Regions from separate parts of the Streptomyces sp. NPDC026206 genome, predicted to be linked through region 3. Evidence: riboswitches for the same ligand, from Rfam matches in the RefSeq annotation. Region 3 holds a riboswitch; each other region holds the start of a gene.
What was found. Region 3 has a riboswitch for thiamine pyrophosphate ahead of thiO (glycine oxidase ThiO). Riboswitches for the same ligand answer to the same signal wherever they lie in the genome.
Positions count from the first base shown of each region.

Region 1: another riboswitch for thiamine pyrophosphate. It lies ahead of AB0F13_RS11680 (thiamine ABC transporter substrate-binding protein); the one in region 3 lies ahead of thiO (glycine oxidase ThiO).
Region 2: another riboswitch for thiamine pyrophosphate. It lies ahead of thiC (phosphomethylpyrimidine synthase ThiC); the one in region 3 lies ahead of thiO (glycine oxidase ThiO).

Region 1 is NZ_JBEZYL010000006.1:64,396-72,229, reverse strand. Features, by position in the region: gene AB0F13_RS11690 (phosphatidate cytidylyltransferase) at 1-820, shown strand, start outside; gene rlmN (23S rRNA (adenine(2503)-C(2))-methyltransferase RlmN) at 1,027-2,136, shown strand; TPP riboswitch at 2,169-2,274, shown strand; gene AB0F13_RS11680 (thiamine ABC transporter substrate-binding protein) at 2,270-3,361, shown strand; gene AB0F13_RS11675 (iron ABC transporter permease) at 3,445-5,058, shown strand; gene AB0F13_RS11670 (ABC transporter ATP-binding protein) at 5,059-6,099, shown strand; gene AB0F13_RS11665 (hypothetical protein) at 6,237-7,157, opposite strand; gene AB0F13_RS11660 (hypothetical protein) at 7,271-7,834, opposite strand, start outside.
Region 2 is NZ_JBEZYL010000003.1:296,568-304,401, forward strand. Features, by position in the region: gene AB0F13_RS07730 (SPFH domain-containing protein) at 1-471, opposite strand, end outside; gene AB0F13_RS07735 (hypothetical protein) at 648-848, opposite strand; gene AB0F13_RS07740 (YibE/F family protein) at 871-2,190, opposite strand; TPP riboswitch at 2,253-2,390, shown strand; gene thiC (phosphomethylpyrimidine synthase ThiC) at 2,384-4,159, shown strand; gene AB0F13_RS07750 (disulfide bond formation protein DsbA) at 4,607-5,212, opposite strand; gene AB0F13_RS07755 (hypothetical protein) at 5,484-6,377, opposite strand; gene AB0F13_RS07760 (metallophosphoesterase) at 6,568-7,659, opposite strand.
Region 3 is NZ_JBEZYL010000009.1:135,305-143,138, reverse strand. Features, by position in the region: gene AB0F13_RS15840 (hypothetical protein) at 1-492, opposite strand, end outside; gene metF (methylenetetrahydrofolate reductase [NAD(P)H]) at 532-1,449, opposite strand; gene thiE (thiamine phosphate synthase) at 1,536-2,207, opposite strand; gene AB0F13_RS15825 (Rv2175c family DNA-binding protein) at 2,299-2,664, opposite strand; gene AB0F13_RS15820 (FAD-dependent oxidoreductase) at 2,756-3,982, opposite strand; TPP riboswitch at 4,182-4,294, shown strand; gene thiO (glycine oxidase ThiO) at 4,292-5,503, shown strand; gene thiS (sulfur carrier protein ThiS) at 5,500-5,730, shown strand; gene AB0F13_RS15805 (thiazole synthase) at 5,740-6,534, shown strand; gene pknB (Stk1 family PASTA domain-containing Ser/Thr kinase) at 6,625-7,834, shown strand, end outside.

The DNA.
Region 1 (7,834 bases), on a different contig from region 3:
CAAGAAGAGCGCCGGCCGCGACCTGCGTGCCGCGATAGGGGTGGGGGTGGGCCTCGGTGCCGTCATCCTCGCCTCTCTGTTCATCTACAAGCCCGTCTTCCTCGGCGTGATCGTCCTCGCCGTGGTGGTCGGGCTGTGGGAGCTGACCTCCCGGCTCGCCGAGCGCAAGGCCATCAGGGCTCCCCTGGTGCCGCTCGCCATCGGCGGCGCCGCGATGACCGTCGCGGGCTACGCCAGCGGTCCCGAGGGTGCGTGGGTGGCCATGGCCTTCACCGCGCTCGCGGTGCTGGTCTGGCGGATGACCGAGCCGCCGGACGACTACCTCAAGGACGTCACGGCGGGCATCTTCGCGGCGTTCTACGTGCCGTTCCTCGCCACGTTCGTGGCGCTGATGCTCGCTGCGGAGGACGGCGCCTGGCGGGTGCTGACGTTCCTCATCCTGACGGTCGTCAGCGACACCGGGGCCTATGCGGTGGGCTGGCGCTTCGGCAAGCACAAGCTCGCCCCGCGCATCAGCCCCGGCAAGACCCGCGAGGGGCTCCTCGGCGCCGTGATGTTCGCCATGGTGGGGGGCGCGCTGTGCATGCGGTTCCTCATCGACGACGGCGTGTGGTGGCAGGGCCTGCTGCTCGGTCTCGCGGTCGCGGTCAGCGCCACGCTGGGCGATCTCGGCGAGTCCATGATCAAGCGGGACCTGGGCATCAAGGACATGGGCGCGCTGCTGCCCGGCCACGGCGGGATCATGGACCGGCTGGATTCGCTCCTGCCGACGGCGCCGGTGGTCTGGTTGCTGATGGTCGCCTTCGTCGGCTCGGCATAGATCGAATCGGCCTGGATTCATGCCAGGTACCCTGGAAGGGCTCGTCGCTGCGCGGCGGGCCCTTTTCCGGCCCCGCGCCAGCGGGGGTTCCCGGCTGCCGCTGGGCGGTGCCCCCTCGTGAGATCTACGGGTTCCGGCATCGTCCTGCCGCCGGCTCCGCGATTGCGGAGATTATCCGCTCTCGTCGTAATGAGGAGTTTTTGCTCATGGCCCCCGCGCCTGGAGAACTGACGTTCGTCGCCCCTCGCGGGGCCAAGCTGCCCCCGCGGCACCTTGCCGACCTCACCCCTGCCGAGCGCCGCGAGGCCGTGGCCGCGATCGGCGAGAAGCCGTTCCGCGCCAAGCAGCTGTCCCAGCACTACTTCGCCCGGTACGCGCACGACCCGGCGGCATGGACGGACATCCCGGCCGCGGCCCGCGAGAAGCTCGCGGGCGAGCTGCTGCCGGACCTGATGAGCGTGGTGCGGCACATCTCGTGCGACGACGACACCACCCGTAAGACCCTGTGGCGTCTGCACGACGGCAAGCTGGTCGAGTCCGTGCTCATGCGCTACCCCGACCGGGTCACCATGTGCATCAGCTCCCAGGCGGGCTGCGGCATGAACTGCCCGTTCTGCGCCACCGGCCAGGCGGGTCTGGACCGCAATCTGTCGACGGCCGAGATCGTGCACCAGATCGTCGACGGCATGCGCGCGCTGCGCGACGGCGAGGTGCCGGGAGGATCCGCGCGCCTGTCCAACATCGTCTTCATGGGCATGGGCGAGCCGCTGGCCAACTACAAGCGCGTCGTCGGTGCCATCCGCCGGCTCACCGACCCCGAGCCGGACGGCCTGGGCCTGTCCCAGCGCGGCATCACGGTCTCCACCGTCGGCCTGGTCCCGGCGATGCACCGCTTCGCCGACGAGGGCTTCAAGTGCCGTCTGGCGGTCTCGCTGCATGCGCCCGACGACGAGCTGCGCGACACCCTGGTGCCCGTCAACACGCGCTGGAAGGTCCGCGAGGTCCTCGACGCCGCCTGGGAGTATGCGGAGAAGTCCGGCCGCCGCATCTCCATCGAGTACGCCCTGATCCGCGACATCAACGACCAGGCCTGGCGCGGCGACCTGCTCGGCCGGCTCCTCAAGGGCAAGCGCGTACACGTCAACCTCATCCCGCTCAACCCCACGCCCGGCTCGAAGTGGACGGCCTCCCGGCCGGAGGACGAGCGGGCCTTCGTCGAGGCGATCGCGGCGCACGGCGTGCCCGTGACCGTGCGCGACACGCGGGGCCAGGAGATCGACGGGGCATGCGGGCAGCTGGCCGCCACCGAGCGCTGATACTGTCCACCTGCATCAGCTCGTACAAATGAACAATCCGACAGGGGAGCGCAGCAAGCGCTGAGAGTGCGGCACGGCCCGCAGACCCTCGGACCTGATCCGGGTCATACCGGCGTAGGGAGTCAGCACCACCATGAACACCAGCCTTCGGCGTGCCCTCGGCGCGGCCGCCGTCGCCGCGCTCGGCCTGCCTGCCCTGGCCGCGTGCGGCGGCTCCGGCGACAAGGGAGCGGGGGAGTCCGGGAGCAAGACCGTCACCCTGGTCTCGCACGACTCCTTCGTGGCCTCGGAGCCCGTCCTCAAGGAATTCACGAAGCAGACCGGCTACACGGTCGAGGTCCTCAAGAGCGGCGACGCCGGACGGGCCGTGAACCAGGCCATCCTCTCCAAGAGCCACCCGCAGGGCGACGTCTTCTTCGGCGTCGACAACACCCTGCTCTCCCGCGCGCTCGACAAGGGCCTGTTCGCGCCGTACGAGGCCAAGGGCCTGGACCGCGTCCCCGAGGACTTCCGGGCCGACGCCGCCGAGCACCGCGTCACGCCCGTCGACACCGGCGAGATCTGCGTCAACTACGACCGCGCCTACTTCGCGGACCACAAGCTGGCCCCGCCGCAGTCCTTCGACGACCTGGCCAAGCCCGAGTACAAGAACCTCCTGGTCACCGAGAACTCCGCCACCTCCTCTCCCGGCCTCGCCTTCCAGCTCGCCACGATCGCCAAGTACGGCGACGACGGCTGGAAGGACTACTGGAAGAAGCTGAAGGACAACGGCGTCGAGGTCGTCGACGGCTGGGAGCAGGCCTACAACGACCGCTTCTCCGGCTCGGCCGCCGGCCGGAAGGCCAAGGGCGACAAGCCCCTCGTCGTCTCCTACGCTTCCAGCCCGCCCGCCGAGGTGGTCGGCGTCGAGCCGCAGCCCGCGGAGGGCCCGACCGGTGTGGCGACCGGCACCTGCTTCCGTCAGACCGAGTTCGCCGGTCTCCTCAAGGGCGCCAAGAACACCGAGGGCGGCAAGGCTCTGATCGACTTCCTGCTGAGCAGGACGTTCCAGGAGGACATGCCCCTGCAGATGTACGTCAGGCCCGTCAACCAGGACGCGAAGCTGCCCGAGGTCTTCACCAAGTACGGCGCGCGGATCGACAAGCCGGAGACGCTCGCCCCCGAGAAGATCGCCAAGAACCGCGACCAGTGGGTCAAGGAATGGTCCTCGCTCGTCCTGAAGTAGGCCCCCAGGCGGGCCCCGGAACAGCGGCCCGGCCGGCCGCCCGTACGAGCGGGCCCCGGCGGACGGCGACGCGGCTCGGCCTGATGGCCGTGCCGCTCGCCTTCTTCGGGGTCTTCTTCGCCTACCCCGTCGCCCTGATCGTCTCCCGGGGCCTGAAGGACGGCGGCCGGTGGCAGTTCGCCCGCATCGGCGAGGTCGTCACCGATCCCCGCATCGGCGACGTCCTGTGGTTCACCACCTGGCAGGCGGCCGCCTCGACCGCGCTCACGCTCCTGCTCGCGCTCCCCGGCGCGTACGTCTTCGCACGCTTCGATTTCCCCGGTAAGCAACTGCTGCGGGCCGTGGTCACCGTCCCCTTCGTGCTGCCGACCGTCGTCGTCGGCTCGGCCTTCCTGGCGCTGCTGGGGCGCGGCGGGCTGCTGGACGAGCTGTGGGGGGTGCGGCTGGACACCACGGTCTGGGCGATCCTGCTGGCCCACGTCTTCTTCAACTACGCCGTGGTCGTCCGCACCGTCGGCGGCCTGTGGGCGCAGCTCGACCCGCGGCAGGAGGAGGCGGCGCGCGTGCTGGGCGCAGGCCGCTTCGCCGCCTGGCGGCGGGTGACCCTGCCCGCGCTGGGCCCGGCCGTGGCAGCCGCGGCCCTGATGGTCTTCCTGTTCACCTTCACCTCCTTCGGCGTCGTCCAGATCCTCGGCGGCCCGCGCTACGCCACGCTGGAGGTGGAGATCTACCAGCAGACCGCGCAGCTGCTGGACCTGCCCACGGCCGCCGTCCTCACCCTCGTGCAGTTCGTGGCCGTGGCCGCGCTGCTGGCGGTGCACGCCTGGACCGTGCGGCGGCGGGAGTCGACGCTGAAGCTGGTGGACGCCTCGCGCACCGCCCGCCGACCGAGCGGTGCGGCCCAGTGGGCCCTGCTCGCGTCCGTGCTGGCCGTCGTCGCGCTGCTCCTGCTCGTACCGCTCGTCGTGCTCGTCCTGCGCTCCTTCGACGGCCCCGACGGCTACGGCCTGGCCTTCTACCGCGCCCTGGCCTCGGCGGGCGACAACGGCGGCACCTTCCTCGTCGCCCCCCTGGAGACGATCGGCAACTCCCTCGCGTACGGGCTGGCCGCCACCGCCGTCGCCGTGGTGGTGGGCGGGCTCGCCGCGGCGGCGCTCACCAGGCGCGAGGGCCGGCTCGTACGGGGCTTCGACGCGCTGTTGATGCTGCCCCTGGGCACGTCCGCCGTGACCGTCGGCTTCGGCTTCCTCATCGCCCTGGACGAGCCGCCGCTGGACCTGCGCACCTCCTGGATCCTGGTGCCGCTGGCGCAGGCGCTGGTGGGCGTGCCCTTCGTCGTACGGACCATGCTGCCGGTGCTGCGCGCGGTGGACGTCCGGCTGCGCGAGGCGGCGGCCGTGCTCGGCGCCTCGCCGCTGCGGGCCTGGCGCGAGGTGGATCTGCCGCTGGTCGGGCGGGCGCTCGCGGTGGCGGCGGGCTTCGCGTTCGCCGTGTCGCTGGGCGAGTTCGGGGCGACCGTCTTCATCGCCCGCCCCGACAGCCCCACCCTGCCGGTGGCCGTGGCCCGGCTGCTCGGCCGTCCCGGCGAGCTCAATTACGGCCAGGCCATGGCCCTCAGCACGGTCCTGATGCTGGTGTGCGCGGTGGCGCTGCTGGTGCTGGAGCGTGTGCGCACCGACCGTACGGGAGAGTTCTAGATGCCCCTGCCGGAACAGGATCTGCTGCGCCTGGAGGACGTCGGCGTCCGCTTCGGCGGGCGCGCGGCCCTGGACGCCGTCTCCCTCGCCGTCGCCGAGCACGAGACCGTGTGTGTCCTCGGGCCGAGCGGCAGCGGCAAGTCCACGCTGCTGCGCGTGGTGGCCGGACTGCAGCGTGCGGACGCCGGCCGGGTCCTCCTGGCGGGCAGGGACCAGAGCGGGGTGCCCACGCACCGGCGCGGGGTGGGCCTGATGTTCCAGGACCACCAGCTCTTCCCGCAGCGGGACGTCGCCGGCAACGTCGCCTTCGGGCTGCGCATGCGCGGGACCGGACGCGCGGAGTCGGCGCGCCGCGTGGGTGAGCTGCTCGACCTGGTGGGCCTGCCGGGCGCGCAGAAGCGGTCGGTCGGGCTGCTGTCGGGCGGTGAGCAGCAGCGCGTCGCCCTGGCGCGGGCGCTCGCGCCCGAGCCACGGCTGCTGATGCTCGACGAGCCGCTCGGCCAGCTGGACCGGAGCCTGCGCGAGCGCCTGGTCGTCGAGCTGCGGGAACTGTTCGGCCGCCTGGGGACGACCGTGCTCGCGGTCACCCACGACCAGGGCGAGGCGTTCGCCCTCGCCGACCGGGTCGTGGTGATGCGCGACGGGCGCATCGCGCAGGCCGGAACGCCTCTTGAGGTCTGGCAGCGGCCGGCCTCGGAGTTCGTGGCGCGCTTCCTGGGCTTCGACAACGTGGTCGGGGGGACGGTGCGCGGCGACCGCGCGGACACGGTGTGGGGCGTGCTGCCGGTGCCGCGGGGGACACCCGAAGGCGTGTGCCGGCTGCTGGTGCGGCCTGCGGGGGTGCGGCTGACGGCGGCGGGTGACGGGCTCGCGTGCACGGTCGGTGGGCGCACGTTCCGGGGGGACCATGTCGTGGTGCGGCTTCGCCCGGAGGGCGATGGTCCTGAGCTGGAGGCGGCGTGCGGGTTGCGGCGGGCGCCGGAGGTGGGGGAGCGGGTCGGGGCCGCCTTCGACGCGGCCGAGGTCGTCGTCCTCCCCTGACCCTCCCCCGGCTACCGCCGGGAGGTGCCCCCGCTTCCCCAAACCGGGGATAAGCCCCCGGACCCCCTGTGTCCTCAATCGCCGGACGGGCTGAAATCGCCGGACGGGCTGAGTTCTTCAGCCCGTAGGCGAGTTTTTCAGCCTGTAGGTGTCGGTTCGAGTTCCTGCGCCTCCGGCACAGCCGCGTGCGCGTCCGGTTCGCCGAACCAGGCGACCGCCACCGCGCCCGCCACAGCCAGCAGGAAGCCGAGAACCGCCATCCACGCGAAGCCCGCGCGGGAGGTGTCGCCCAGCCACACCACACCGATGATGCCGGGCAGGACGGTCTCACCGACGACCAGTGCGGCGGTGGCGCCGTTGACCGAGCCGATCTGCAGGGCGACGGTGTGCAGGTACATGCCGATGCTGCCGGAGATGAGCACGGCGTACAGCGCCGGGTCCGTGACCATGGCCGCCGGGTCGAACGGTCCGATGCCGTCGAGGATGCGGACGCCCACGCCGATCATGCCGAAGCCGAGGCCGGACAGCAGACCGGCCAGGACGGCCGCTTTCGAGCCCAGCAGGCGCACGGCCACCGTGCCGCCGGCCATCAGCACGACGGAGATGACGAGCAGCCACCAGTGCGTGGACCGCGCGGCCTCGCCGCTGCCCTCGTGGCCCGCGGCGGTCGCCAGCAGCACCAGGGCCGAGCAGACCACGCCGATCGACAGCCACTCCGGCCTGTTCAGGCGGATGCCCAGGAGCTTGATGCTCAGCACGGCGGTGACGATGAGGTTGGCGCTGATGACGGTCTGGGAGAGGAAGAGCGGCAGCATGAGGGCGGCCACCGCGCCGAGTGCGAAGCCTATGAAGTCCAGGACCGTACCGACCATGAACTCCCAGGTCACCGCGGCCTTCGCGGTGGAGGACAGACTCGGCCCGCCGTGCTGGGTGGTGCCCGTGGTGGAGGCCGCGGCGGCCTCCCTGCGGGCCGATTTGCGCGATCCCACGGCTTGCAGGACCGAACCTGTGCCGTAACACGCCGAGGCCGCGACAGCCGTGAGAAGGCCGATGATCACCAATAGCTCCGTTCGCCTGATAAAACCGTCGTGCTTCTGAAGCAGACGTACTTTTGGGCGCCGGAGTTGCCTTGAGTCAAGAACTGGTCAAGAACCGGTGATCCCGGCCCCCCTCAGCGAGCCAGGGGCAGCGTGGTCAGTTCCGCGATCACCCATGTCAGCGGAGCCAGCACGGCCAGCAGGACACACGTCCGTACGGCGACCGCACCGCGCAGCATGGAGGGCGGAACGCCCAGCCGCAAGAGGGCCGAGGTGGTCTCGGAGCGGGCCTGCCGGGTGTCCAGGGCAGCAGTGATCGCCGTGGCCGTCACGCAGGCCATGACGACGGCTGCGCCCAGCCCCGTCAGCGGCCCGAAGGGGTGCGGCTCCGTGCGCTCCCATGCCGCGCCGTACAGCTCGACGGCCGCCAGCGCGCCCGCGGCGACCGCGCACAGCACCCCGAGCGGCCGGCCGAGCCGGGTCGCCGCGTCCTGCAGTATCCGCCCGGCCAGCAGCCGCACCGGCCCGGGCCGCCCGGCCGACAGGAGCGCGCCGCACCAGTGGATCACCCCGGGACCAGCCAGTACCAGGCCCATGGACGCGAGCAGCCAGCCGCCCAGGAGGCCGGGGGAGGCGCCGTCCTGGCCGGGCAGCCCCAGCAGGTCGTCCGGGGCGGGCGTGGCGGTGCGGCCGACGTA
Region 2 (7,834 bases), on a different contig from region 3:
GCCCGTCAGCCGCTCCCGGTCGCGGATCATGTCCTCCACGGTCAACCCGCCCACGATCGAGCGCAGATGGCCGGCAAAGACGTTGTGCACGCGCTCCGGCATGAACTTCTGCTGGTCCAGGAAGCGGCGGGCGGCGTTGGCGATCGAGACGAAGTCGTCGCCGACCTTGAAGATGACCACGCCATGCACCTTGAGTGGAATGCCCTGTTTCGTCACGCAATCCACATTCAAGTCCGCCTCGTTGAGGTCGAGTGACAGCTTTCGCACCACCTGCACCCCCGGCAGCACGAGCGTCCCCCGCCCCGTGACGATCCGGAAGCCCATTCCCTCCTCCAGGCCCTCCGTGCGGTGTTTGGAGCCGGAGATGACCAGGGCTTCGTTGGGCTCGGCGACCCGCCACATGAGCTTGAACAGCCCGATCAGGACGCCGGCCGCGACGAGTACGACCCCCGCCACGATGCCGATGAACATGCGTTGCCCCCCTTTTCGGCTCGCGATGAGCCGTGCGATCAAGAAGCGTGCGCCCGGGCGCACCCGGGTGAAACGCCGGAACCCCCCCTTCTGGATCTTGAACACCCGGTATCGGCACCGGACATCACCTCAGCACGGGATCACATTCCCACCGGACATCACCGGTCCATTGCGGCTCAGCTGTAGGCCGGTGTGACATAGACCGTGCGCGGCGGCAGATATTCCACGACCAGGACGACCGTGCCCCGCTCGATGCGCGCGTCCCCCTCCGCCGCGTAGGCCAGGAACGCCTCGGCGCCGCCCCGCACGCGCACCATCACCTCGCCGACCAGGCCCGGGCCGACCGTCCCCGTCACTCTCCCCAGCTCACCGATCACGCCCGGCCCCCCCCCGGTTTCCTCACTTCGCGCGGCGGCGCCTGCCGCCACGCGCCCTGGCTCTCCCCGTGCTCGCATTGTGCCGGTCGGCACTGACAACGAGCGCTGCCAGCAAGGTCGTCACCGGAACCGAGGCCACCAGCCCGATGCTGCCCACCAGCGTGCGAACGATCTCCTCGGCGACGATCTCGCTCGTCGCCACCGTCCCCACCCCACTGTCCGCGATGGAGAACAGCAACAGCAATGGGAGCGACGCTCCGGCGTAGGCCAGAACCAGCGTATTGACCACCGAAGCGATGTGGTCCCGCCCGATCCGCATGGCCGAGCCGTACAGTTTGCGCCAATTCGCGGCCGGGTCGGCTTCCTTCAGCTCCCACACCGCCGAGGTCTGCGTCACCGTCACGTCGTCGAGCACACCCAGCGAGCCGATGATGATTCCGGCCAGCAGCAGGCCGCGGATCTCGATCTGCGGGTACAGGCCGTGCACCAGGCCGGTCTGGTCGTCCGTATTGCCCGTCAGGTGCGCCCACTCGATGAACAGCGACCCGAGCAGGCCGATGACCAGCAGGGACATCAGGGTGCCCAGAACCGCCACCGACGTCCGGGCCGTGACCCCGTGGCACATGTAGAGCGCGATCAACATGATCGCGCTGCCGCCGACCACGGCGACCAGCAGGGGATTGGAGCCCTGGAGGATCGCCGGCAGGATGAACAGCGTCAGTATCCCGAAGCTGATCACCAGGGCCACCAGCGCGAAGATCCCGCGGAGCCGTCCCACCACCACGACCGCGACCGCGAAGATGCCCGCGAGCAGCATCATCGGCATGGTCCGGTCCACGTCCGTGACCGAATAGCGCAGATTCTCCGGGGCCTTCGGCGCGTACGCCAGGATCACCTTCTGCCCGACGTCGTAGCGACGGGAAGCGTTCGGCTGCACGACCTCCGTGAAGGTTTTCCCCTTGTCCGGGCCCGAGGCGACCTCGATCGTGGCCTTTTCGCACGGTCCCTCCGCCGGGGGCGGCGCCCCGGGCGGTGCCTGCTGTTGCTGGGGTGGCCGGCCGCCCGGCTTGGGGCAGTCGAACTCCTCGATCTTCACCACCCGACCCGACTCCGTCTTCTGGTCGAGGCCCAGCCCGGTGGGCTGGTGCGGTGGCGCGCCACCCGGCCAGAGGACTATCAGGCCGGTCACCACCGCGACGGCGAAGGGGATGAGCACGGCCGCGATCACCTTGCGCAGATGTGCCGAAACGGGCTTCGCAGGGCCGTGGGAATGGCTGTGGGAGTGCCCGTGGCCATGGCCGTGGGAGTGGGGGGCGGGGGGAGTGCGGTCAGTGGGGGTCACCCCCCGATCATCGCAAGCCCCCCTGGCAGGCCCGCAGCGGAAGGCGCTAGCGTGGTGCCACCTTTTGCAATCGCGGGAGCTCGGAGCACCGGGCTGAGAGGGCGCTGACCTCCGTACGGAAGCACGTACGGACGCCGCTGCGTCGACCGCCGAACCTGTTACCGGGTAATGCCGGCGTAGGGAGACTGGTCTCATGACCTCGCAGGATGCACGCACGTCCGAAACCGGCCGGGACATCGGCTGGCACAAGGACTACGTGACCGGCTCGCGGCCGGACCTCAGGGTTCCGGTGCGGCGAGTACACCTCACCAACGGGCAGGACGTACAGCTGTACGACACCTCCGGCCCGTACACCGACCCGGCCGTCGAGACGGACGTCCGGCGCGGCCTCCTCCCGCTCCGGGAGAACTGGATCATCGGCCGGGGCGACACCGAGGAGTACGCCGGGCGGCCCATGCGCCCGGAGGACGACGGCATCAAGCACACGTCGCCGCGCGGTGGCCTGAAGAACCTCGACGCCGTCTTCCCCGGCCGCCCGCGCCAGCCCCGCCGGGGCCGCGGCGGCGCCGCGGTGACCCAGCTCGCGTACGCGCGCCGTGGCGAGATCACCGAGGAGATGGAGTACGTGGCCCTCCGGGAGAACGTTTCTCCCGAGACCGTCCGCGAGGAGATCGCGGCCGGGCGCGCGGTGCTTCCGGCGAACGTGAACCACCCGGAGATCGAGCCGATGATCATCGGCAAGAAGTTCCTGGTGAAGGTCAACGCCAACATCGGCAACTCCGCCGTGACCTCCTCCATCGAGGAGGAGGTGGAGAAGATGACCTGGGCGACCCGCTGGGGCGCCGACACGGTCATGGACCTCTCCACCGGCCGCAACATCCACACCACCCGCGAGTGGGTGCTGCGCAACTCCCCCGTGCCCATCGGCACCGTCCCGCTCTACCAGGCGCTGGAGAAGGTCGACGGCAAGGCCGAGGAACTGTCCTGGGAGATCTACAAGGACACGGTCATCGAGCAGGCCGAGCAGGGCGTCGACTACATGACCGTCCACGCGGGCGTGCTGCTGCGCTACGTGCCGCTGACCGCGCGCCGCAAGACGGGCATCGTCTCGCGCGGCGGCTCGATCATGGCGGCGTGGTGCCTGGCGCACCACAAGGAGTCGTTCCTCTACGAGAACTTCGAGGAGCTCTGCGAGATCCTCGCCGCGTACGACGTCACGTACTCCCTCGGCGACGGGCTGCGCCCCGGTTCGATCGCGGACGCCAACGACGAGGCCCAGTTCGCCGAGCTGAAGACGCTCGGCGAACTCAACACGATCGCCAAGCGGCACAACGTGCAGACGATGATCGAGGGCCCGGGCCACGTCCCGATGCACAAGATCAAGGAGAACATCGACCTCCAGCAGGAGATCTGCGAGGAGGCGCCGTTCTACACGCTCGGCCCCCTGACGACGGACGTCGCACCGGCGTACGACCACATCACCTCGGGGATCGGCGCGGCGATGATCGCCTGGTGGGGCACCGCGATGCTCTGCTACGTCACGCCGAAGGAGCACCTGGGCCTGCCGGACCGCGACGACGTGAAGACCGGCGTCATCACCTACAAGATCGCCGCGCATGCGGCGGATCTGGCCAAGGGGCACCCGGGCGCGCAGGAGTGGGACGACGCCCTCTCCGACGCGCGTTTCGAATTCCGCTGGGAGGACCAGTTCAATCTGGCTCTCGACCCGGACACGGCCCGTGCCTTCCACGACGAGACGCTGCCGGCCGAGCCGGCGAAGACGGCGCACTTCTGCTCGATGTGCGGTCCGAAGTTCTGTTCGATGAAAATCAGCAGAAGCATCACAGAGCAGTTCGCCCCCGACCTGGCGGGTCCGGCCAGTGACGCAGAGATCGAAGCGGGGATGCTGGAGAAGTCCAAGGAGTTCGCTGAGGCGGGCAACCGTGTCTACCTGCCCCTGGCTGATTGACCTGCCAGGGTCCCATCCCCGCGCTGAGGCCCTGGTCGTGCTCGGCGGCCAGGGCTCCGCGTTCCTGTCAGGGGCAGTATCCGCGCAGCTCATTCGCGGCTTGAGACCGGTAGGTCACGCCTGCTGACAGAGATCTTCGAAATTGGCTCTGCCCGCGGTTCCGTGAATGAGCCGGTTGCGGAACGGCGGCAGTTGGGACGCTCGATCCCAACGTGACAGGTTCACCCGGTGACCGCCACGAAATCGCGGTCAGAGTCACATCAGGGATTCCCAACACTGCGGATCTCGATCGTCTTCAGTTGTGCTGGTGACGCAGTGCAGCAGCACGGTGATCAGCTAGTCGTGATCACATCCAGATGGGCACGCGCCGATCGGGAGTTGGACCGATCCGCGATCCGGCCGGTTGGTCCACGGCCGTCGTCGTCGCCCTTCGCCTTCGCCGTCGACTCAGCTGAAGTCGAGGCCAGCTGTGCGGGTGCGCTTGAGCTCGAAGAACTTCGGGTAGCCGGCCAGCAGCCGTGCACCGTCGAAGAGTCGGGCGGCTTCCTCTCCACGAGGGATCGCGGTCAGGACGGGGCCGAAGAACGCGACACCGTCGATGTGCAGGGTAGGGGTGCCGACCTCTTCGCCGACCGGGTCCATGCCCTCGTGGTGGCTCTTGCGCAGGTCCTCGTCGTACTCCGCAGTGTGTGCCGCGTCAGCCAGTGCCTCCGGAAGGCCGGCCTCGGCCAGTGCTTCCCGGATAACGGCGTCGGATGCTTCGCGGTCGGCGACGTGGATGCGTGTGCCGAGGGCGGTGTACAACTCACGCAGCACGTGCTCACCGTGCTCCCGCGCCGCAGCCACGCACACCCGCACCGGTCCCCAGCCCACGTCGAGCAACCGCCGGTACCGCTCGGGCAGATCGGCCCGGCCCTCGTTGAGTACGGACAGGCTCATGACCCGGAAGCGCAGATCGAGGTCACGGTGGCGCTCCACCTCAAGGATCCAGCGCGAGGTGATCCAAGCGAACGGACAAATGGGATCGAAGTAGAAGTCGACTCTATGTGTCATGCCCCTGAGGCTATGGAGCAAGGTGCTCCAGCAGGCAGGTCCATTTCCCCGTGAAGATCACGGGCCAATTGAGCGGGCAGCACTCCGACGCCTGCTCACGGTTGACGGCGCCCACCTCGAACGCCACTGCATCACCAGGGCATGTCCTGTAGGCACGAACGGGACGACCCATCGGACACACCTCAGCCCTGGGCGGCGCCTCGGTGTATCTGCCGATCGCGGACTGAACCCCGCCTGCAGGTCGTGAAGTGAACGGCCCGGAGCGCCCGCCCTATTCGGGCCGGCGCTCCGGGCCGCCGAAGTCGGGGCCGGTGAAATCGGGGCTCGTGAAGCCCGTCCGGGTGGGTGAGGACGGATCGCTGTCGGGGCTGGAGAAACCGGGCCGGGAGTAGCCGAGGTGCGGGGTGCGGCTGGGACCGGAGGGTTGCCTGCGAACGTATGAGGAGCGTGGTGCTCCCGGCCCATTGGCCAGTGCCTCCCGGAGGAAGGGCAGGATGCCGCGGTCCAGCAGCGCCTGCCGCCACGCCTCCCGGGCGCGGTCGGTCTCCTCGGTGAGACGGTCGGCCCCCGGGGCGTCCTCCTCCGGCTGCCGGCCGTTGCGCAGGGCGGTGCGCAGCATGCCGGACATGGCGACCAGCACCCCGGCGGCGGTGAAGGCGCCGAACCACCAGCCGACGTTGATCATCTGACTCGCGACGGAGTCGCCCGACCCGACCGTCCGCATGACGTAGCCGATGAGCAGGAAGAGGAGCGCGGCGATCCCCGCCAGGGCCGGGGCCAGCACGGCGAGGACCGCGCCGGCGCCCGCTCCCTCGTCGCCGGGCACATCGGCGGATGCCTGGGAGGGCGAGGGCGCCGCGCCGGAGCCGGAGCCGGCGCCGTGGGCGAGGGCGCGGGCGACCGGCTGGGGCCGGGCGGCGGCCGACCGGGCGCGCAGTTCCTCGCGGGCGCTGACGAAGTTCTGGTATTCCGCCGTCGCGCAGGCCGCGATGGCGGTCATGGCGCTGAGCGCCATGGTGCGCAGTTGTTCGGTATTGAGCCGCTGTCCTATCGCGGCGGCGAGTGCGCTGATCTCCTGGTCCTGGTCCGCTGAACGCAACGCCTGGTCGAGAACCCGCTCGAATTCCGGGCGGTCCTCGGCCAGCAGGTGCGGAGCGCTGTTCATGTGCATCCCCCGATGCTCCGTAGGGCCTTGATGCCGGCTGGTACCACCGGGCAGTGGGCGGAAACGGAGGAGAGCCTGCTACGGATAAGCCGATGGTAGAGCCGCACCGGCGCGAGGTGACAGTGTGTTTGCCGAATTACCCCGCGGTGGTGGAACTCCTCACCTGCCCGTGGACCGCCCGGCTGAACCCTCAGCCGGCCAGCGGAAGTTGCACGACCAGCAGTTTTCCGGCCATGGTGACCCCGCCGTCCATGGCGAGCGCCAGCCCGTCGGCGTAAAGATGCGGACCGTCCACCATCGGCGTGCCGTCGTCGCCGTCCGCGTCCTCGGTGCCGACCTCGCCCAGGAGGTAGGGGATGGGGCTGTGCCCGTGGACGATTCGGCTGCCGCCGTAGGTGCCCAGCAGCTCCCGTACGGCCAAGGGGCCCGCGTCCTCGTCGCGGAAGGCGAACCGCTTGGTGAATTTGCGGAACAGGTCCCAGCACTCGTCGGGGTCGTTGCGCTGCAGCGCCTCGGTGATCGAGTCGTTGACGGCCTCGATGGAGTCGCCGAACTCCAGGTAGGCGGTGGTGTCGGAGTGCACGAGCAGGTGTCCGTCCTCGCGCGCCATCGCGTCGAGGCGCGACATCCACTGCAGGTGGTGGTCCTCCAGGCGCTCCATGTCGGTGCGCTGGCCGCCGTTGAGGAGCCAGGCGGCCTGGAAGGAGGCGGTCCCGGCGCCGGAGTTGACCGGCGTGTCGGCGAAGCGCTTGGCGCCGATCAGCAGCAGCTCGTGGTTGCCCATGAGCGCCTTGCAGTAGCCGCCGGCGGCCGCGGCCTCGGCCGACAGCCGCATGACCAGGTCGATCACGCCGACGCCGTCCGGGCCGCGGTCGGTGAAGTCGCCGAGGAACCACAGACGGGCGTTGCCCGCGGCCCAGTGGCCCTGGGCGTCGATGAGCCCCTGGGCGGCGAGCGCCTCGTGCAGCTCGTCCAGATAGCCGTGGACGTCGCCGACGACGTACAGCGGACCGGGGCCGGTGAGCATGGGCTCGTGCTGTGGAGCGGGCAGCGGGGTCAGCTCGACGGTGGGCACGTCCTGAGGGGTGCTCCGGCCGATGACCGGCAGATCACGCGCGGTGGGCGTGTACCCCTCCGGGTACTCCGGGTACTCGGGGGCCGCCTGCGGGGGCGGGACGGCCCGGTCGTAGCCGGGCAGCGGAGGAGGAGCGGCGTACCCGGGGAAGGGCGGCATCGCCGCCGCGGTCCGTGCCGCAGGTCCCTGACCGGCCCCCTGAGTCATCGACCCCTCCACCATCGCGCCGCCGTGCACCTTGTGGACCTGGCCTGGTCGACGGCGGTCCGTGGTGTCGTGCGCCCATCATAGGAATGACCGTCGCGGGTTGTGACGCACCAGGGGCTGTGAATCGGGGCGGGAGACCGGGATCGCCGGTCATTTCTCCCCAAATGATCCGTTA
Region 3 (7,834 bases):
GTTGGGCACGAGGTCCGGGATACCGCTGTCCGCGGCGGGGACGGCCGGGACCGCGTCGGGACCGGAGGCCGGGAGCGTGGTGTCGGGGACCGGGGGCGGCGGCGGGGACGCGGGGCGCTCGGCCTTGCGGCGGCGCCCGGCACCGGCCTTTCCGCTGCTCCGGCCCGCGGCGGCACCGGCCTTTCCGCTGCTCCGGCCCGCGGCGCGGCTCCTGGGGGCCACTGCCTCGGTCTCGTCGGTGCGGCGGAGGGCCCAGCCCCGGGAGAAGCCTCGGCGGAAGGAGAGCGTCACGAAGCTCTGGCCCACCGCGAAGGCGACAGCACCCACCACGATGACGGCCACGGAGGGGATGACCACGCCCGCGACCACGCCGAGGAAGCCGACGAAGGCGAGAAGCCGCCAGCGCAGCCGCGCCTTGTACTGCAGCAGCACCTCGCCGAGCAGCCAGAGCGCGACGACCCCGAACGCGATGTAGAGGACCGTCCAGCCCATTAGCGCCCCTCTCGTCCGGCCGCCGTCGCCGGCCGGCCGTCAGGACCGCTGGTGCAGTCCCAGATTCTCGTAGATCTCCAACGTGGCCGTGGAGTGGTTCAGGGTAATGAAGTGCAACCCGGGAATCTCCTCGGCCATCAACCGGGCACACAGCTCCGTCGCGTACTCGATCCCGATTGAGCGTACAGCCGCCGCGTCATCCTTCACCGCGAGGATCCTCTCCGCCAGGTCCGGGGGGAACGCCGCGTTGCTGAGCTGTGCGAATCGTTCAATTTGTCGCACGTTGGTGACCGGCATGATTTCCGGAATGATCGGAGTGTCACAACCTGCCGCCGCAACCCGGTCACGCAGCCGGAGGTAATCCTCGGGGTAAAAGAACATCTGGGTGATCGCGAAGTCCGCGCCCGCCCGGCATTTGTCGACGAAGTGCCCGATATCCGTCTCCCAGTCCGTGGAGCGGGGGTGCATCTCGGGGAAGGCGGCCACGCCCACGCAGAAATCACCCGACTCCTTGATGAGCCGGACCAGGTCGGCCGCGTAGCGCACGCCCTCGGGGTGCCGCACCCACTCGGCCAAGGGGTCGCCGGGCGGGTCGCCGCGCAGCGCGAGCATGTTGCGGATGCCGACGTCGGCGTACTGGCCGATGATGTTGCGCAGTTCGGCAACGGAGTGGTTGACCGCGGTCAGGTGGGCGACGGGGGTCAGGGTGGTGTCGGTCGCGATCCGCTCGGTCGCCCGCACGGTGCCCTCACGGGAGGACCCGCCGGCGCCGTAGGTCACCGAGACGAAGGTGGGACCGACGGCTTCGATGCGCCGGATGGCGTTCCACAGCGTCCGTTCACCCTTCTCCGTCCTGGGGGCGGCGAACTCGAACGAATACGAGCGCTCGCCGGAGGCAAGCAGGTCACGCACGGTGTGAGCGTGGTCCGTCCTGGTGGAGGCAGTGCCAAGGGCCATACCGGCAAGTTAACCAGCGGGCTCGGGCACCCCCAAGCCGGATCGGCGATATGCCCTTTTCGCCCGGCTGCTGTCCAGCGCCTGTCTCACGCCTCGGACGGCGACGGTCCCACGTGGGCGCGGATCCGCGCGGCGAGCCGTGCCGTGGCCTCGCCCGGGTCGTCCGCCTCGGTGATGGCCCGTACCACCACGACGCGTCGCGCGCCCGCGTCCAGGACCTCGTCCAGATTGCCCTCGTCGATCCCGCCGATCGCGAACCACGGCCGTTCGGGCCGCAGGGACGCGGCGTAGCGCACCAGGGACAGCCCGGGGGCGTGGCGGCCGGGTTTGGTCGGGGTCGGCCAGCAGGGGCCGGTGCAGAAATAGTCCACGCCGGGCTCGGCGACGGCGGCGGCCACCTCGGCCTCCGCGTGCGTGGAGCGGCCGATCAGCACCTCTTCGCCGAGGATCGCCCGGGCGGCCGGCACCGGCAGGTCGCCCTGGCCCAGGTGCAGCACGCCGGAACCGGCGGCGTGCGCGACGTCCGCGCGGTCGTTGACCGCCAGGAGCCTGCCGTGGCGGCGGGCGGCGTCGGCGAAGACAGCGAGGTGCTCCAGCTCCTCCCCCGCCTCCATGCCCTTGTCGCGCAGCTGGATGATGTCGACGCCGGAGGCGAGGACCGCGTCCAGGAACTGCGGCAGGTCGCCCTGGCGCCTGCGCGCGTCGGTGCACAGGTACAGCCGGGCGTCGGCGAGGTGCTCGCGCGCGGTGGCAGGCATCGGGTCTCTCCCCCGGGTCGGCGGCGTACGGGCCGGGGGCGCCCCTTCGGCGCCCCCGGCCCGTACGCCGGACGGTTTCAGTGGATCTCGGTCAGACGGCGAGCGCCTGGGCGCGGCGCTTCACCTCCGTGCCGCGATTCTCGCGCAGCGCCTGCGCGGGGGTGCCGGGGAGGGTGGGGTCGGGGGTGAAGAGCCACTCCAGCATTTCCTCGTCGCTGAAGCCGTCGTCCCGCAGCAGCGTCAAGGTCCCGGCCAGGCCCTTGACGACCTTGCCGTCGCCGATGAAGTCGGCGGGCACCATGAGCACTCGGTTCTCGCCACGGCGCACCGCGATCAGCTGGCCTTCCTTGATCAGCTGCCGGACGCGCGTCACCTCGATACCGAGATTCTCTGCGATATCGGGGAGGTTGAGCCAGGCGGGGACGAGAGCATCGATCTTTGCGTCAATCTCGGTCACGGGACAAGCCTGCCATCCGCGACTGACAGCCGGTAGCCGGGTTGACCCGAGCCGGGCCCGGAACCCCCGCGGACGTCACTCCACCGGGCGCTCAGAGCACGGCGGACTTCAACGGAACGGAGGCGTCGGCAGCCGTGGCGCGGTCCAGGGCGGCGCCCTTCTCGATGAGCTTGCGCCCCTGGGCCAGGTCGCGCGGGCGCCCCACCGCCAGCAGGGCCACCAGGACGCCCGCGCGCAGCCAGCACACCGCCCAGGCCGCCGTGGAGGGGTCGCCGCGCCACAGGAGCTCGTCGGCGGCCGCGTGGTGGCCCGCGTACTGCACGAAGCGCCCGAACTGCTCGGACCAGAAGTAGGGCACCGGGTCGTACACCGGGCCGCCCGCACCGTGGACGATGTTCTCGGCGACGGTCCGCGGCCCCTGCAGGGCGTTGTCCCAGTGGTGCACCAGCAGCCGCTCCCCGTAGCGGGCCGAGGGGAAGGAGGCGCAGTCGCCGACCGCGTAGACGTCCGGCAGGCAGGTGCGCAGCCGGTCGTCGGCGGCGACGGACCCGTCCGCCGCGAGCTCGATGCCCGAGCCGGCCAGCCAGCCCGTCGCGGGCCGCGCCCCGATGCCGACGACCACCGCGTCCGCGGGCAGGCGCGTGCCGTCGGCCAGGACGACCGCGCCCTCCTCCACCGCGGCCACGCGCGCGCCGGTGAGCAGCCGCGCTCCGCTCTCGGCGTACCAGTCGGCCATGTGGGCGGCGACCTCGTCGGGCATGGCGCCCGCCAGCGGCCGGTCCGCGGCCTCGACGACGGTCACCCGGCAGCCGGCCTCGCGCGCGGCCGTCGCGAACTCCGCGCCGATCCAGCCGGCCCCGACGGCGACGACGTCGCGCTGCCGGGTCAGGACCGGGCGCAGTCGTTCGGCGTCGTCCACGGTGCGCAGCACATGGACGCCCGGCACGTCCTCGCTGCCGGGCAGGGCAATGGGTTCGGCGCCGGTGGCGATGACCAGGACGTCGTAGGGCACGGGGCCGCTCCGGGTCTCCAGCACGTGGTCGGCGGCCCGCAGCCCGGTGGCCTCCAGGCCGAGCCGCAGGTCGATGCCGAGCGAGTCGAAGTCGACCTCGAAGGCGGAGCCCTCCGCCCGGCCGAGCAGGACGGCCTTGGACAGGGGCGGCCGGTCGTAGGGCTGGTGGGGCTCGGCGCCCAGCAGGGTGATCGCGCCGTCCCAGCCCTGCTCCCGCAGGGCGACCGCGGTCTGCACCCCGGCCACGCCCGCGCCGACGATGACGACGACGCGCCGGTCACTGAAGGTGTTCGTCTGCTCGCTCACCCGGTCAACTCTAGGGCGGCGGTCCGCGTCCGCCCGAGCACCGCGTGCCGAGATCTCTGACACAGCGTCACCGTGTCCGGCCGTCCGCCGCCCGGACGTCCCGGCCGGGTCCGCGCCCGCGACCGCGCCGCCCGTCCTGCCGCAGGCGCGGCGCGGCCACCCTTACGGCCGGTCCTCGGCGCGTACTAGGGTGGCCGCTGCACGCACTCGCGGGAGCCCGGACGCACCGGGCTGAGAGGGAGGCTGGACGGCCTCCGACCGTACGAACCTGATCCGGGTCATGCCGGCGAAGGGAGGGGCTGGACGCCCATGCACGCGCATCGCACTGCCGCGCATCATTCCTGCGACGTCCTCGTCATCGGCGGTGGCGTCATCGGCCTGGTCACGGCCTGGCGCGCCGCCCAGCGGGGCCTGCGCACCGCCGTCGCCGACCCGGCGCCCGGCGGTGGCGCGGCACACGTGGCCGCCGGGATGCTGGCCGCCGTGACCGAGCTGCACTACGGCGAGCAGACGCTGCTCGCCCTCAACCTCGCCTCGGCGCGGCGCTACCCGGCGTTCACGGCCGAGCTGGAGGAGGTCAGCGGCCAGGACACCGGCTACCGCGCCTGCGGCACGCTCGCCGTCGCCCTCGACGCCGACGACCGGGCGCACCTGCGGGAGCTGCACGCCCTGCAGCAGCGGTCCGGTCTGGATTCGCAGTGGCTGTCGGGGCGCGAGTGCCGCCGCCTGGAACCGATGCTCGCGCCCGGCGTGGGCGGCGGGCTGCGTGTGGACGGCGACCACCAGACCGATCCCCGGCGGCTGGCGGGGGCCCTGCTGACGGCCTGTGAGCGGGCCGGGGTGGTCTTCCACCGGACGCGGGCGGCGCGGGCCGTGCTCGCCGCGGGCCGGGCCGTCGGCGCCGAGCTGGCGGACGGCACCCGCGTCGCCGCCGGGCAGACCGTGCTGGCGGCGGGCAGCCTCAGCGGCCGCGTCGAGGGGCTCCCGGCGGACGTTCTGCCTCCGGTCCGCCCGGTCAAGGGCCAGATCCTGCGGCTGCGCGTCCCGGACGCCTACCGGCCCTTCCTGTCCCGGACCGTACGGGCGGTCGTCCGCGGCACCCCGGTGTACCTGGTGCCGCGCGAGAACGGCGAGCTGGTCGTCGGCGCGACGAGCGAGGAGCTCGGCTGGGACACCACCGTGACGGCGGGCGGCGTCTACGAGCTGCTGCGCGACGCCCACGAGCTGGTGCCCGGCATCACCGAGCTGCCGCTGGTGGAGACCCTCGCCGGGCTGCGCCCCGGCTCCCCGGACAACGCCCCGCTGCTCGGGCCGACCGGCCTGCCCGGGCTGCTCGTGGCCACCGGGCACCACCGCAACGGTGTGCTGCTCGCGCCCGTCACCGGAGACGTGATGGCCGAGGTGCTCACCACCGGACGGCTGCCCGAAGAGGCCCGCCCGTTCTCCCCCCGACGCTTCACCCCCTCCCCCATGGCCTCAACGGCATGGGAGGTACCCCCATCCCAGGAGCAGCCCGCATGACCGGCAGCGAAGTCACCACCCACACCATCGGCATCAGCGTCAACGGAGAGCACCGCGTCGTCCCCGCGGGGACGACTCTCGGCGGACTCGTCTTGACGCTCACCAGCGCGCACAGCGGCGTCGCCGCCGCCGTCAACGAGGCCGTGGTCCCGCGGGGCCAGTGGCACGTCACCACGCTCGGCGGCGGCGACCGCGTCGAGGTCCTCACCGCGGTGCAGGGGGGCTGATCAGCACAGATGGCAGACGATCTGCTCACCGTCGCGGACGCTTCCTTCACCTCCCGGCTGATCATGGGCACGGGCGGCGCCCCCAGCCTCGACGTCCTCGAACGCGCCCTCGTCGCCTCCGGCACCGAGCTGACGACGGTCGCCATGCGCCGCCTGGACGCCACCGTGCGCGGCTCGGTGCTCTCCGTCCTGGAGAAGCACGGCATCCGGGTGCTGCCGAACACGGCGGGCTGCTTCACCGCCGGCGAGGCGGTCCTCACCGCCCGGCTGGCCAGGGAGGCGCTCGGCACGGACTGGGTCAAGCTCGAAGTGATCGCCGACGAGCGCACCCTGCTGCCCGACCCGATCGAGCTGCTGGACGCGGCCGAGATCCTGGTGGACGACGGCTTCACCGTGCTGCCGTACACCAACGACGACCCGGTCCTGGCCCGCAAGCTGGAGGACGTCGGCTGCGCCGCGATCATGCCGCTGGGCGCGCCGATCGGCTCCGGCCTGGGCATCCGCAATCCGCACAACTTCCAGCTGATCACCGAGCGCGCGGGCGTGCCGGTGATCCTGGACGCGGGCGCGGGCACCGCCTCCGACGCCGCGCTGGCCATGGAGCTGGGCTGTGCGGCGGTGATGCTCGCCTCGGCCGTGACGCGCGCGCAGGAGCCGGTAATGATGGCGGAGGCCATGCGGCACGCGGTGGAGGCGGGCCGGCTGGCCCACCGGGCGGGCCGGATTCCGCGCCGTCACTTCGCCGAGGCCTCGTCCCCGGTGGCCGGCATGGCGGTGCTGGACCCGGAACGTCCGGCTTTCTGACCGGCCCTCCTGTCACTGTTCGGCTTCAGAAAGCGTGAGCGAGGCCCATCGCGTACGGGGTGCCGGTCATGGCTCGTAAACTCCTATGCCGTGGATACGACCCTGCCGGACCCCCTTGTCGATCACCTGCTCGACGGCCGCTACCGCGTCGAGGCGCGGGTGGCCGTGGGCGGCATGGCCACGGTCTACCGAGCCGTGGACACCCGGCTCGACCGGGTGCTCGCCCTGAAGGTGATGCACCCCTCGCTCGCCGCCGACGCGGCCTTCGTGGACCGTTTCATCCGCGAGGCCAAGTCCGTCGCCCGGCTCGACCACCCCAACGTGGTGAGCGTCTTCGACCAGGGCACCGACGGCCGGTACGTCTACCTGGCCATGGAGTACGTCGCCGGGTGCACCCTGCGTGACGTGCTGCGCGAGCGCGGGGCCCTGCAGCCGCGCGCCGCGCTCGACGTCCTGGAGCCGGTGCTGGCCGCCCTGGGCGCCGCGCACCTGGCGGGGCTGGTGCACCGCGACATGAAGCCGGAGAACGTCCTCATCGGCGACGACGGCCGCGTCAAGGTCGCCGACTTCGGGCTCGTGCGGGCGGTGGACACCAACACCACGACCAGCACCGGGTCCGTCCTGGGCACGGTCTCCTACCTGGCCCCCGAGCAGATCGAGCACGGCACGGCCGACCCGCGCGCGGACGTCTACGCCTGTGGCGTGGTGCTCTACGAGATGCTCACCGGCGCCAAGCCGCACTCCGGCGGCACCCCGGCCCAGGTCCTCTACCAGCACCTTCACGAGGACGTGCCGCCGCCGTCGGCGGCCGTCCCCGGGCTCGCGCCGGAGCTGGACGCCCTGGTGGCCGCCGCCGCCGCCCGCGACCCCCGGCTGCGCCCGGACGACGCGGTCGCCCTGCTGGGCGAGGTCCGCCAGGCGCGTGCGGCCCTGTCCGCCGGGCAGCTGGACGCGGTGCCCCCGACGGCGGCGGCCGCGGCGGGCGCGGACGGGGCCGGCTCCGAGGAGCGGACGAGCGTGATCCCGCGCCCGGTGACGGCGCAGCCCCTGCCTCCGCGGGCCGAGGACGACCTGCTCCACCGCACCGCGCGCCTGGAGCACCCGGCTGCGCCCCAGCACCCGGTGCCCCCGGCCCATACGCCGCAGGACCCGCGGCGGACCGGATGGCCGCTGCGGCGCCGCTGGATCCTCGTGGTGGCCGCCGCCCTGCTGGCGGTGCTGGCGGGCACGGGCGTGTGGTACGTCAACTCCGGCCAGTTCACCTCCGTGCCGGCCGTCCTGGACATGACCGAGAACAAGG